DNA from 4 places in the Chryseobacterium sp. GW823-FHT05E08 genome. Region 4 is predicted to be linked to each of the others. Evidence: riboswitches for the same ligand, from Rfam matches in the RefSeq annotation. Region 4 holds a riboswitch; each other region holds the start of a gene.

Region 1 (3,169 bases), on a different contig from region 4:
CATCAACTAAGTCAACTGAATGATTTTTTAATATTTTCGCCAATTCTACACTGCTTTCAATATCCCAACCATTTTCAGCGTATTCTGTTCCGGAAATTCTTACAAAAAGCGCAACATTTTCGTTCAATTCTTCATTTACAGCATCTACAATTTCCAATAAAAACCTGATTCTGTTTTCAAAACTTCCGCCATATTCATCCGTTCTGATATTAGAAAGCGGAGATAAAAACTGGTGAACCAAATAGCCATGAGCACCATGAATTTCGATTACATCAAAACCTGCTTTTACCGCTCTTCTTGCTGCCTCTTTAAAGTTTTGAACCTGTTCTTTGATTTCCTCTACTGTTAAAACATGCGGAATTCTTTCTGTTGGGTGATAAGGAATCGGGCTTGGCGCAACAGTTTCCCAACCTTCTTCAACAGGAATTTGCAAATTGTTCCAAGTTGAGCCTTTTCTTCCAGCATGTGCAATCTGAATTCCTATTTTGCTGTCTGAATTCTTGTGAACAAACTCAACAATTTTCTGTAGTTTTTCTGCCTGCTGGTCATTCCAGATTCCCATGCAATGATTGGTGATCCTTCCACGGGGCTCTACGCCGGTTGCTTCTACTATAATTAATCCTGTTCCGCCCTGCGATCTGCTTCCGTAATGGACGTAATGGAAATCATTAGCCATCCCGTTTTCACTAGAATACATACACATTGGGGACATTACCCATCGGTTTTTTACTTCAACATTTCTGAATTTTATAGGAGTGTATAACATGTTTGATGTTTTGAATTTTAATTTAAAATTTTGAAGGACAAAATAATATTGCCCACTTGGTGAAAAAGAGGTAATTTTATCCCCCTTTTTTAGGTCCACAATATATGAAAAAAGACATACAGATAGGTTACGAATATTTTAAAAATAGCAGTGAACTTAGCGATATAGAAAATACTTTGTTCGCAAGAGCAAAACAAGCCAGGGAAAATGCTTACGCGCCTTATTCCAACTTTTTGGTAGGTTGTTCGGTTTTATTGGAAAATGGAGAGATCTTTTCCGGAAACAATCAGGAGAATGCGGCTTTTCCGTCAGGACTTTGTGCTGAGAGAACGACTTTATTCTGGGTAGCAGCCAATTTTCCGAATGAAAAGATCAAAAAGATCTTTATTGTTGGCGGACCGAGAGAATTTCACGAGAAAAATCCGCCGATTCCACCTTGTGGAGCTTGCCGACAAAGCTTAATTGAATATGAAACCAAGCAGAATGAAAATATTGATCTTTATTTTTCGAGCATGAATGATGTGGTCGTGAAAGTGAATTCTATTAAGGATTTGTTGCCGTTTTATTTTGATGCTACTTTCTTATAGTTTGTGAGTGCTTTTTTTAGCGCGAAGATCGCAAAGGTTTTCTTTAAAATCATTGAGAATATTTTTCGTTCGCAAAGGCGTTTCACTCAGCGAAGTTTATTGTCATTGCGAGGAGCAAAGCGACGAAGCACTCTTTTTTATCACTAATTTTTTTATGAGATTGCTTCACCTTCGGTTCGCAATGACGAATATTGAAAGAACGACAAATACCCTAGCCCAGATAGCAACGGTTACCCCGCAGTAAGAGTTGGAGTGTGGGAGGGTTTGAGCGTTGGAGAGTGGTGGCGCGAGGAGTATGAGTGGATAGCTGGAAATAGCTCCTGAAAAATAGGCAATGAGTAATTGGTAATAGGCAATTTTGAATAATAGATATTGTTGGATTTTTTAATTTAAACCTTTTACGATTTTGCATTTCAATTTAATAAATTATCTTTGCAAAAATTTTGGTTTCCAGTGTATTGGAATGAAAAGGGAATTGGGTGAGACCCCCAAACTGTCCCCGCAACTGTAAATCGCAACCGAAATTTCTACGAAAAACCACTGTGCAAACGGGAAGGTGTAGAAAAGCGAAAGTCAGGAGACCTGCCAAAATCATAATAAAAAAATAGATTGCTTTCGGAGGAAAAGTAAAATAGTGATGGATATAAAAAGATCTTTAGTACTGCTTTTTTCGTCTTATGGTTGTTTTCTTTTCGCACAGGAGAAAACCATTGACACCGTTTATGTTTTTGATAACCAAATGAGTAAGGTTAAGCTTTTTCATAACGTTACCACCATCACTCCTCAGGATGCTGAGAAAAACTCAACCAATCTTTCTGAACTTTTACGCTTTCAATCTGCTGTTTATATCAAAGAAAATGGTCGTGGAGCGGTTTCTTCGCCATCTTTCAGAGGGACAACAGCTTCGCAAACTGCCTTTGTATGGAACGGAATTAATATTAACTCTAACTTTTTGGGTCAGGGTGATGTTAATAATATCCCTTTTGGCGGATTTGATCAGCTTATTGTAAAATCAGGTGGAGGAAGTGTAAGTTATGGCAGTGGCGCGATCGGTGGAAGCATCCATTTAAATAATAATCTGGATTTTAACAGAGGAGCGCATGCTTCATTATTTTCTGAGGCAGCATCTTTCGGTACTTTTAATAATTTGCTCAAAGCATCTTACAGCAACGAGAAATTCAGTTTTAAGGCTTCCGGTCATTATTCTATTAGTGAAAATGATTATGAAGTTGAAAATTCAAATAATTATATCAACAGAAACGGAAAATATAATAACACCAATTTCAATTTTTCGACGGCTTATAAAATAGCACCTCATCACCAAATCTCTTGGATCTCTGAGTTTTTTAATGGAAATCAGCATTATCCTATTTTCTTTGAAAGCCAGACTCCGACGAAATATGAAACTCAAAATGTAAGAAGTTTAATTTCTTGGGATTGGAATAAAACTAAGTTCAGCAATTCATTTAAAGCAGCTTACACAGAAGAAAACTTCCAATATTTCGGGAATATCGACGGGCCAAAAACAAGTGGCGGAACAGGAAAAAATTATATTCTGAAAAATGATTTTAATTATTTTATTGTTCCAAAATTAAATTTCAACTTAATTACAGAATTTCAGGTTAATAAAGGCGAAGGTTATGCATCCGGAATCGATCATATAAGTAGAAATGTAGGTTCTGTAGCGGGATTACTTCGTTATTTCACTACGAAAGATCTTCGTTTTGAAGCCGGAGTTAAAAAAGATTTTGTTGAAGATATCAGTTCGCCACTCCAATTTTCGTTTTCCGGAAAATGGAATGCTGTCGATTGGTAC
Region 2 (3,169 bases), on a different contig from region 4:
CAATGGTTTTTGATGATTGTGATGCCTGTGGATGTGCTGCAGGAAATGGTTCTTCTGGTTTTGAGTCTTTATTGAATCCACAATTTATAGGAATTAAATATTTTGCACAGCATTATAAAGCAAAAGAAAACTTATTTGTAAAGGATTTAACGCAGGATCAATACTTCAATACCATTCAGCTTTGGGGAAAGATTCCTTTAACTAAAAAGCTAAGTGTGTATGCGAGTTTACCATTTCATTTTCATGAAAAGAAAACAATGCAGGGTGATATTAAGATCAATGGAATTGGAGATTTGAACTTGATGGGAATCTATCAGTTGATCAATTCAAAAGATAATATTCATCAATTAAACGGAGGAGTTGGAGTGAAAGTTCCCTTAGGAAAGTTTGACGAGAAAGGAATCACAGGCGTTAATCCGAGTTTTCAGCTGGGAACAGGAAGCTGGGATTATCAGATGGTTTTGAATTACAAATTTCAGAAAAATAAAGTTGCTGTTCTTTTAAACACAGATTATACCATTAAAACAGAGAACAAAAAGCATTATGATTTTGGAAACCAATGGAATTATTCTGCCACCGGATTCTATCAACTTATTGCCAATGAAAAAGTTATTTTTTCAGGAAAAGCCGGAATGCAGGGAGAAGTATACGACAGAAATAAACAATTTCGTGAAGATCTGCCCAATACCGCAGGAAGTGCTTTGTACGGAAAATTGGGCTTTGAAGCCTCTTATAAAAAGTTTAGTTTGGGAAGTGAAGTGATGCTTCCTGCCTATTCTAATTTGGCAGGAGGAGATATTGAAGCGAAATCCCGATTGAGTGTTTTTATCAACTTTGGAATTTAACATAATTATTTACATCCCGTTAAAATTTTAACGGGATGTTTTTGTTATTTAATTGAGAATCATTTGATTAATCAAAATATTGTATCTGCCGATAATTTTCTATCTTTGCCGAAATCTGGTGAGCCCTAAAAAGCGCTTAAAAGGGAATTCGGTGTAAATCCGGAACAGACCCGCTGCTGTAAGCTCCACAAAAAAGTTTTTGAAAATTATATCCACTGTTTTTTTAATGGGAAGGATTTCAAAAATGGAGTAAGTCAGAAGACCTGCCAGAAGATTTAACGTTTGACGCTTTCGTGGAATAAAGCTTAGGACAACAATGATTCTGTGCAGTTATCGCTGTGCTTTTCATTGCTGCTTTCTTATATCCATTAGCGTTATTATTTTCAAAGAGCTAATGGTATCAAAATTTACTTCCGGACTTCATAAAGTTATTATCACAATTTTTGTGCTAATGGCTCAATTATACTTTTCTCAAACCAGAAAAGACAGTATAAAAGAGAAATCGATCAAGGCTGTTAATATTTACAAAAAGAATTTTAAAGAGATTCTTCCTGCGCAGACCCTTTCGGGAGAACAATTAGAAAGACTGAACAGTCAGTCGGTTGCAGATGCATTGCGTTATTTTTCCGGAGTTCAGATTAAAGATTACGGTGGAATTGGCGGAATGAAAACCATCAATATCCGAAGTTTGGGAAGTCAGCATGTAGGAGTTTTCTATGATGGAATTCAGCTAGGAAATGCACAAAACGGATTAGTGGATCTTGGCCGTTTTTCGTTAGATGATATTGAGGAAATTTCACTGTATAACGGACAAAAAAGTGAAATTTTTCAACCTGCAAAGGATTTTGGATCGTCAGGTTCAATTTATCTTCAGCCTAAAACTCCAAGTTTTAAAGGAAATCAGAAAACAAACTTCGTTGTCAGATTAAAAAACAGTTCTATCGATCTTTTTAATCCGTCATTTCGTTTAGAACAGAAAATTTCGGATAAAGTTTCTGCAAGTTTTAGTTCAGAATTTATTCAGAGTGATGGTGTTTATAAATATAGATATTCGCGGAAATATCCTGACGGAGCAGTTGCTTATGATACGATTTTTAAAAGATTTGATTCTGATATTAAAGCAAAGCGTTTTGAAACCAGCGTTAACGGAATTTTAAATAACGGAAGCTGGAATGTAAGAGGTTATGGCTATTTATCAAACCGAGGAATTCCCGGAGCTATTGTAAACAACCGTTTTGATGCGAGAGGACAAAGAATGGTTGATGAAAATTATTTCGTTCAGGCTAATTTCAGAAAAAAGATCTTTCCAAAATTTGAAACACAGTTCAAAGCTAAATTTGCATACGATTATACTAAATATGTAGATACGGTTTCTTCAATTAAGATTCAGAATCAGTATACCCAGAAGGAGTTATATCTTTCATCGTCCAATTTGTATTCTATTACGCCAAATTGGGATGTGAGTGCGAGCGTAGATTTTCAGTATAATACGCTGGATGCCGATTTAAGGCAGTTTTCTTATCCCACCCGTTATACTTCGCTTGTGGCTTTTGCAACAACTTATCAATGGAACAGGTTTAAATTTTTAGGAAGTGTTTTAGGTACTTTTATTCATGAAGAAGTAGAACTTAACACCAAAGCTCCCGACAAAACAGAATGGACGCCGGCCGCATTTTTAAGCTATCAGCCTTTTGATTCTAAAGATTTTACCTTGCGTGGTTTCTATAAACGTATTTTCAGGATGCCTACTTTCAATGATCTGTATTACACATTAATCGGAAGCTCTTCTTTAAGACCCGAATTTACGGAGCAATACGATCTAGGTTTTACCTATCAAAAATTTTACGATAATAATAACTTCTTTAAAGGTTTTTATGTAAAAGTAGACGGGTACTTCAATCAGGTGAAGGATAAAATTATTGCTTCTCCTAATGGAAGTATGTTCCGATGGACGATGCAGAATCTTGATTATGTTGAAATTTTGGGTGCAGATGTCAATATTCAGGCAGAATTGCAGGTCGGAAAAGTAAAAATCAAACCATTATTAAGCTATACTTATCAAAGTGCAAGAGATTTTTCCGACAGGGAAGAGTCTTTCTTTGGAGATCAGATTCCATACACACCTTGGCACAGCGGAACATTTACTTTAATGGCGGATTATAAAAATTGGGCTTTCAATTACAGTTTCATTTATGTAGGAGAGCGTTACGACATCAATCAAAACAATATCGCGGTTAATCATATACAGCCTTGGTATACGCACGATCTATCGATACAGAAAAAATTCAATTGGAAATCTCATCAGTTTAAAGCAAGTTTTGAAG
Region 3 (3,169 bases), on a different contig from region 4:
AGAATGTTTATATGCATTCTCTTTCTTTTTATCATTAATACAATATATAATTATGTTCAGAAAAAGCATTTAATTTATATATTTGAAGAGTCAAAAATTTTTCATGATGATTTCCGCAAAAAAAGTATTTTATTTATCAATTTTCAGTGTTTTTTCTTTGAGCTTAATGAAAGGGCAAAATAAAGTTCCTTTTGGAGTTGTAAAAGCTGAAGAAGGCTACGCCATGGTACGTGTTGCTAAGGATAATTACCGAAAAATTGTGGATAAAATCCGTATGCGCCGAGGAGATGTTTTTGTATATGTAAAACCCGCTCCCGGAGAAACAGAATGGATCTGGATCAAATATCCTGACAAAGACGACACCGAAAAACCTTTCGTAAGGTATGATTCTCTGAACAAAGAAGGTATGGTGAACAAAGACCGTATCGCTTACATCGATCAGTTACCACCTTACACTCCATCAAAATCTAAAAACGGAAAATCTCTTATTTTTACAGATAATACTGATCCGAAAATTCCGGCTAATCAAAGAAGTAAAGTAATTATTGATGTTTACCCATCCACCGCGAGTTATCGTAAAAAGGAAAAAGATGCTAACGGAAAAATCCTTACCATTGATAAAGTAAGACCTTGGGGAATCGGTAATGAACTTCCTGAAGGTGTGACGGAAATTAAATCTATCAGGATTCAACAACCTGGAAGAGGTTCTGTTTTTGTGAGAGAAGCTATTAAAAATTTATTCCAACCAACAATGGACTTCAATAATGTTGGGGTGACTTCTATCGATAATGATCACATCTTTCTTTATATGATCAATGGCTCAGGAGAAAACCGTTATACCACGCTTTGGACGATCAAAGAAGGCAAGGTTATCAGCCAGATCATCTATAATAATCCGGAATAATTCGTTTATCTTTCATATAATCCTTATTTTTGCACCGAAAAGTTATTTTGCTTTTGGCTTCTAGCTGATGGCATGTGGCTTTTTAGAAACTGGTTCTGCTTAACTGCAGATTAAAAGGGAATCGTGTGAAAATCACGAACTGTCGCGCAACTGTAAGTAACGAAAAGTCTTTATCAAGAATCCACTGTGCGAGGCATGGGAAGGAGATAAAGATGTTACAAGTCAGGAGACCTACCTATTTCTTTAAGACAAAAACTTTCGCGATCTGAAGTTTATTGATCAATAGTTTTTTTCAGGAATTTCTATGTTCCTGTTATTTTCTGTTTGTTCTAATATTCTTTCTTTTCGCTTTAATTAATAATGAAATATGACTACAGAAGAAAGAATTAAAGCATCCGAAACCAGCATTTTTAAAGCCGTTTTCCCTAATACAACCAATCATTACGACACCCTTTTTGGAGGTACAGCGATGCAATTGATGGATGAAGTGGCATTTATCACCGCAACCCGATTTGCCAGAAAAAGAGTGGTTACAGTAAGCAGCGACAAGATTGATTTTAAAAGACCAATTCCTGCAGGAACGATTGTGGAGTTAATTGGTAAAGTTTCTCACGTTGGAACAACAAGTATGAAAGTAAATGTAGAAATCTACACTGAACAAATGTATTCTTACGAAAGAGAAAGAGCAATTGTTGGTGATTTTACTTTTGTGGCGATTGATGAATTTAAGAAACCAATTCAAATATTATAAATCCTTTTTATGGTTTCGGCGGCCTTTGGCCGCCGAAACCTCTTTTACTTTTATATTATCACAAGGATAAATAAAATTATCTTACAACCTTCTCAGTTTCCAAATTTTTAATCATTAAATACTGAAAAGCCTCTCCCATTTCATCTGAAGCTCTGCTGATTGCATTCTCCAACATATTTCTGACCTGATTTTCGGTTACTCCGACTTCTGTCCAGCTTTTTCCTGAGGTGTGAGAATTTAGAATGAAGGGCATAATTCTGTCGATTGCACAGGCAAAAATAGCGTCGGGAGTTTGCTCTTCTTCAAATTCAAGCCAAAGATTGAAGAACTCAGAACGTAAAGGTTCATCTAAAATTCCGAAAATATTTTGAGCGGATTGTTTTTCTCTTTCAAATTTCCCGACCATTGCTGCTTCATCAAATAGGAAAGTATCTCCGGCTTCAATTTCCACTAAATCATGAATGGAAAGCATTCTTATTACTCTTAACAAATCAACATCTGCCCTGTTTTTCGCATATGGAAAAAGGATTTGAGCTAAAATAATGATCTGCCATGAATGTTCAGCCGTATTTTCTCTTCTCGAATCATCGGCATTATAATTTCTTCTCTGTACATTTTTTAAAGCATCAACTGCTAAAATAAAATCGATCTCCTTTTGTATCTTCATTTTTACTCTTTATAGTATTGATTGATTGGATGCGTCTCTTAATTCAAAATGATTTTGTCTACATGTGACACCACGATATATTTATTTAAAATTCCAACCAAATAGTATTGCAAAAATAAGGGTTTTGATTGTAAAGCTCATTTATGTAAGAGATTAATTGTATTTTTAATAGAAATATTCAACATGCATCCAGAGTTTAATTATCCGGCAGAAATCAAGGGAAAAAGAAAGCTATATTCTTTATTTAAAGGGTTAAACCATCCGTTGGAAGTCATTAGCGGAAATCATCAATCTGTAGGTGATAATTATTATATTAGAGCAAGTTTTACCGATAAAAACTTCATCTTTTCTCAGGATAAAGAGTTTGTTGAATATATTTTAAAACAGAATCATAAAAATTATCAAAAATCTGAAATACAATCTGTCACTTTAGGAAAATATCTTGGAAAAGGACTGTTAACCAACAATGGAAAAGACTGGTTAAAGCAAAGAAGACTGATTCAACCAGGTTTTGGTAAGGCAAAAATTGCCAATCTTGTTTCCATTATGGAAGAAGAAATTGATAAATCTCTTGAGTCATTTAAAACCGAATCTGAGGTAGATCTGTATGATTTCTTTCATTCTCTGGCTTTTAATATTGTTGCGAAAACCCTTTTCAGTTCTGATGTTGACGAAAATACCGTGAATGAATTAAGCAAAATAATCACAGAAGTTCAGGAAGTTTCTACCAAAGAAGTTCGTTTACCTTTTTATACCAATATCTTGAATATTTTCGGTGTTATTGATAAAAACATTGAAAAAAGTAAGAGATCAAAAGCGATCATTCAAAGTGTTTTAGACAAAAGAA
Region 4 (3,169 bases):
TCTGCCAGTCAGATTTTCTCAACGGAAGACCTTCACGAATTGCCGGTTCATCAATCTGGATAATTCTGATTCCCGCTTTTTCCAAATCATTTACTTCATCACGAATCGCCAAAGCAATTTGTTTGCAAGTCAATGAACGAGGTTGATCGTCACGCACAAAAGACCATTGAAGAATCGTTACAGGTCCCGTCAACATTCCTTTTACCCATTTTTGAGTTAAAGATTGAGCATATTCAGCCCAATAAACCGTCATTGGATTCGGTCTGTGAACATCTCCAAAAATCACTGGCGGTTTCACACAACGGCTTCCGTAACTTTGAACCCAACCGTTTTGTGTAAAAGCAAATCCCGCCAACTGTTCCCCGAAATATTCCACCATATCGTTTCGCTCAAACTCTCCGTGAACCAAGACATCGATCCCTATTTCTTCCTGCCAACGGATGGTTCTTTCGGTTTCCTGTTTTAATAAATTGTTGTATTGTTCGGCATTTAATTCTCCTTTTTTGAATTTTGCTCGCCAGGTTCTCACTTCTTTCGTCTGTGGAAACGAGCCAATTGTCGTTGTTGGAAAAAGAGGAAGATTCAAAACTTGCTGCTGAGTTTCTTTTCTTATATTAAATGGTGAATTTCTCTTTGCATCTTCTTCAGTCGTCACATCAACACGATTTTTCACATCCTGATTGTGAATTAATGTTGAGGTTTTACGGTTTTCAATGGCCTTTTTATTTTCAGCCAAAGCTTGTAAAACATTATAATCCGGATTTTCTGAAGCTAATTTTTTTAAATTAACAATTTCATAAATTTTCTGTTTTGCAAAAGCCAGCCATTGCTTGATTTCAGGAGATAAAATATCTTCGTTTTTCTCAGAATCAAGGTCGAAAGGAGAGTGGAGCAATGAACAAGACGGTGCAATAAAAACTCTTTCCGAACCAATTTTTTGAATGGCAGTTTTAATGATATTTAATGAGTTTTGGAAGTCGTTTTTCCATATATTTCTACCGTCAACAATTCCTAAAGAAAGGCTTAAAATTGTTGGAATATTATTTAAAACTTCATCCAACTGTTCTGGTGAACGAACTAAATCAATATGCAAAACATCGATCGGAAGGGAAGTAGTCAAGGCAAGATTATCTTTTAATCCATCAAAATAGGTAGCTACAATGAATTTCAGATTTGGGAATTGTTTTCTGATTTCAGCATAAATAAACTGATATGTTTCTTTCGCTTTTTCATTTAAATCTAAAGCTAAAAAAGGCTCATCAAACTGAATATATTCTGCACCGTGATTTTCCAGTTCTTTTAAAATCTGAATATAAACGGGAAGTAAGTTTTTTGCTAAATCCAATTTATCAAAGCCTTCTTCTTTTTCTTTTCCTAACAATAAATACGTTAATAAACCGATAATGACAGGTTTTGCATTAATTCCGGCTTGTTTTGCACTGATGAATTCTTGGATGATTTTATTGGAGAATAGCTTAAACTCCTGGTTTTTCTGAAATTCAGGAACGATATAATGGTAGTTGGTATCAAACCATTTGGTCATTTCCATGGCGGTGATATCCAATCCATCTTTCTGAAAACCTCTTGCCATTGCAAAATAAAGGTCGAGTTCAGACTTTTTGAGAGCAATTTCCTGATAACGTTCCGGAATTGCTCCAACCGTTAACGTCATATCCAAAACCTGATCGTAATATGAAAAATCATTACATGGAATAAGATCAATTCCTGCTTCCTGCTGTAATTTCCAGTTGTTTTGAGTGATGGTTTTTCCAACTTCCAACAATTCGTCTAATGGGATCTTGCCTGACCAATAGTTTTCACAAGCTTTTTTAAGTTCTCTGTTGCTACCAATACGCGGATAGCCTACTAAGTGTGTTTGCATTTCTTTTAAACTTTTAAATTAAATTTGATTTTAAAAGTTCTTCAGACACTTCGAAATACAGTCGAGGAAAAGAGTTTATGGAATAGAGTAAATACAGTGAGGACGTAATTTTTTCTTTAAATAAAAGAATTGGCTTAATGTTTTTTATTTTTTTGACGCCAAGTTTTAATTCAATTTTCTATATTATTTAAGCGGGCAAAGAAGAATCAATAAATTGATTTTAAGAAGCGGGCGTATAAAACATAAGCTTCATCAGCGACAAAGTCGCAAATCTTTGCTCCTTTAAAATAAGAAGTCATCATAAAAATCTTTGCGTTTAAAAAATAAATTAAATTAAAACTCAATTCAATTTAATTTCAAACCAAATACGTTCAAAAGTATCATCTGTATGACCCAAAAGCTTCAAACCGCGAAAGCATTGTCAATTCGGAACAGGCAGGTCTCCTGACTTGTAACAGTTTTTGTCATCCTTCCCGTTTGCACAGTGGATCTACTTGGACAAAAACTTTTTATGTTACTTACAGTTGCGCGACAGCTCGTGATTTTCACACGATTCCCTATTAATTTACCTTAAGTAAAACCTTTTCCGTTTGATGAAGTATGTTAAAGAACAAAATGGAGTTCAAAGATATTGATTAAAGTGAATTGATTGGCTTAGTGCTAAATATTAAGTATAATATTTTGTTTAAATTAATTTAAAAAGATATTTATTCTTTAAATTTGAAAAATAGAATCAAAAAAAGAATATTATTCTGTGGAAAGACTCGATGAAAAGGATCTTCAACTGTTAAGAATCCTACAAAAGAATGCAAAATTGACCGTAAAAGAGTTAGCGAAAGAAGTTAATCTTTCAGCATCGCCTGTTTTTGAACGAATGAAAAGACTCGAACAGGAAGGTTATATTAAACATTATGCAGCCGTTTTGGAAGCTGAAAAACTGAATCGTGGTTTTACCGTTTTTTGTCAGGTCAAACTAAAAATTCACGACCGTTCTGTTGGAAATGAATTTGTGAAAGATATTCTACAGATTGATGAAGTAGCTGAATGTTATAATATTTCCGGGGATTTTGATTTTCTCTTAAAAGTTCAGGTACGAGATATGAAGCATTATCAGGATTTTGTGTTCAATAAATTGGGCTCTGTAGATTCCATCGGAAGTACGCACAGCACTTTTGTGATGGCGGAAGTGAAGAATATTTATGGGGTGAATATTTAGTAATTGTAAATTTTAACCACAAAAGAGGCAAAAGCTATTTGATACCCATTATTAGGAGACAATAGTTTTCA

Evidence for each region. A riboswitch is a leader RNA that binds a small molecule or an ion and turns the genes downstream of it on or off. The one in region 4 is predicted to bind cobalamin.
Region 1: another riboswitch for cobalamin. It lies ahead of AC1Q7L_RS20325 (TonB-dependent receptor plug domain-containing protein); the one in region 4 lies ahead of metE (5-methyltetrahydropteroyltriglutamate--homocysteine S-methyltransferase).
Region 2: another riboswitch for cobalamin. It lies ahead of AC1Q7L_RS09630 (TonB-dependent receptor); the one in region 4 lies ahead of metE (5-methyltetrahydropteroyltriglutamate--homocysteine S-methyltransferase).
Region 3: another riboswitch for cobalamin. It lies ahead of AC1Q7L_RS19730 (acyl-CoA thioesterase); the one in region 4 lies ahead of metE (5-methyltetrahydropteroyltriglutamate--homocysteine S-methyltransferase).

The regions. Positions count from the first base shown of each region.
Region 1 covers NZ_JBXAHY010000007.1:199,945-203,113, forward strand. The annotation lists gene namA (NADPH dehydrogenase NamA) at 1-766, opposite strand, end outside; gene AC1Q7L_RS20320 (cytidine deaminase) at 871-1,353, shown strand; cobalamin riboswitch at 1,781-1,957, shown strand; gene AC1Q7L_RS20325 (TonB-dependent receptor plug domain-containing protein) at 1,991-3,169, shown strand, end outside.
Region 2 covers NZ_JBXAHY010000002.1:808,501-811,669, forward strand. The annotation lists gene AC1Q7L_RS09625 (transporter) at 1-845, shown strand, start outside; cobalamin riboswitch at 945-1,130, shown strand; gene AC1Q7L_RS09630 (TonB-dependent receptor) at 1,240-3,169, shown strand, end outside.
Region 3 covers NZ_JBXAHY010000007.1:64,067-67,235, forward strand. The annotation lists gene AC1Q7L_RS19725 (hypothetical protein) at 104-904, shown strand; cobalamin riboswitch at 978-1,157, shown strand; gene AC1Q7L_RS19730 (acyl-CoA thioesterase) at 1,272-1,655, shown strand; gene AC1Q7L_RS19735 (HD domain-containing protein) at 1,732-2,322, opposite strand; gene AC1Q7L_RS19740 (cytochrome P450) at 2,506-3,169, shown strand, end outside.
Region 4 covers NZ_JBXAHY010000001.1:371,636-374,804, forward strand. The annotation lists gene metE (5-methyltetrahydropteroyltriglutamate--homocysteine S-methyltransferase) at 1-1,882, opposite strand, end outside; cobalamin riboswitch at 2,300-2,482, opposite strand; gene AC1Q7L_RS01715 (Lrp/AsnC family transcriptional regulator) at 2,637-3,098, shown strand.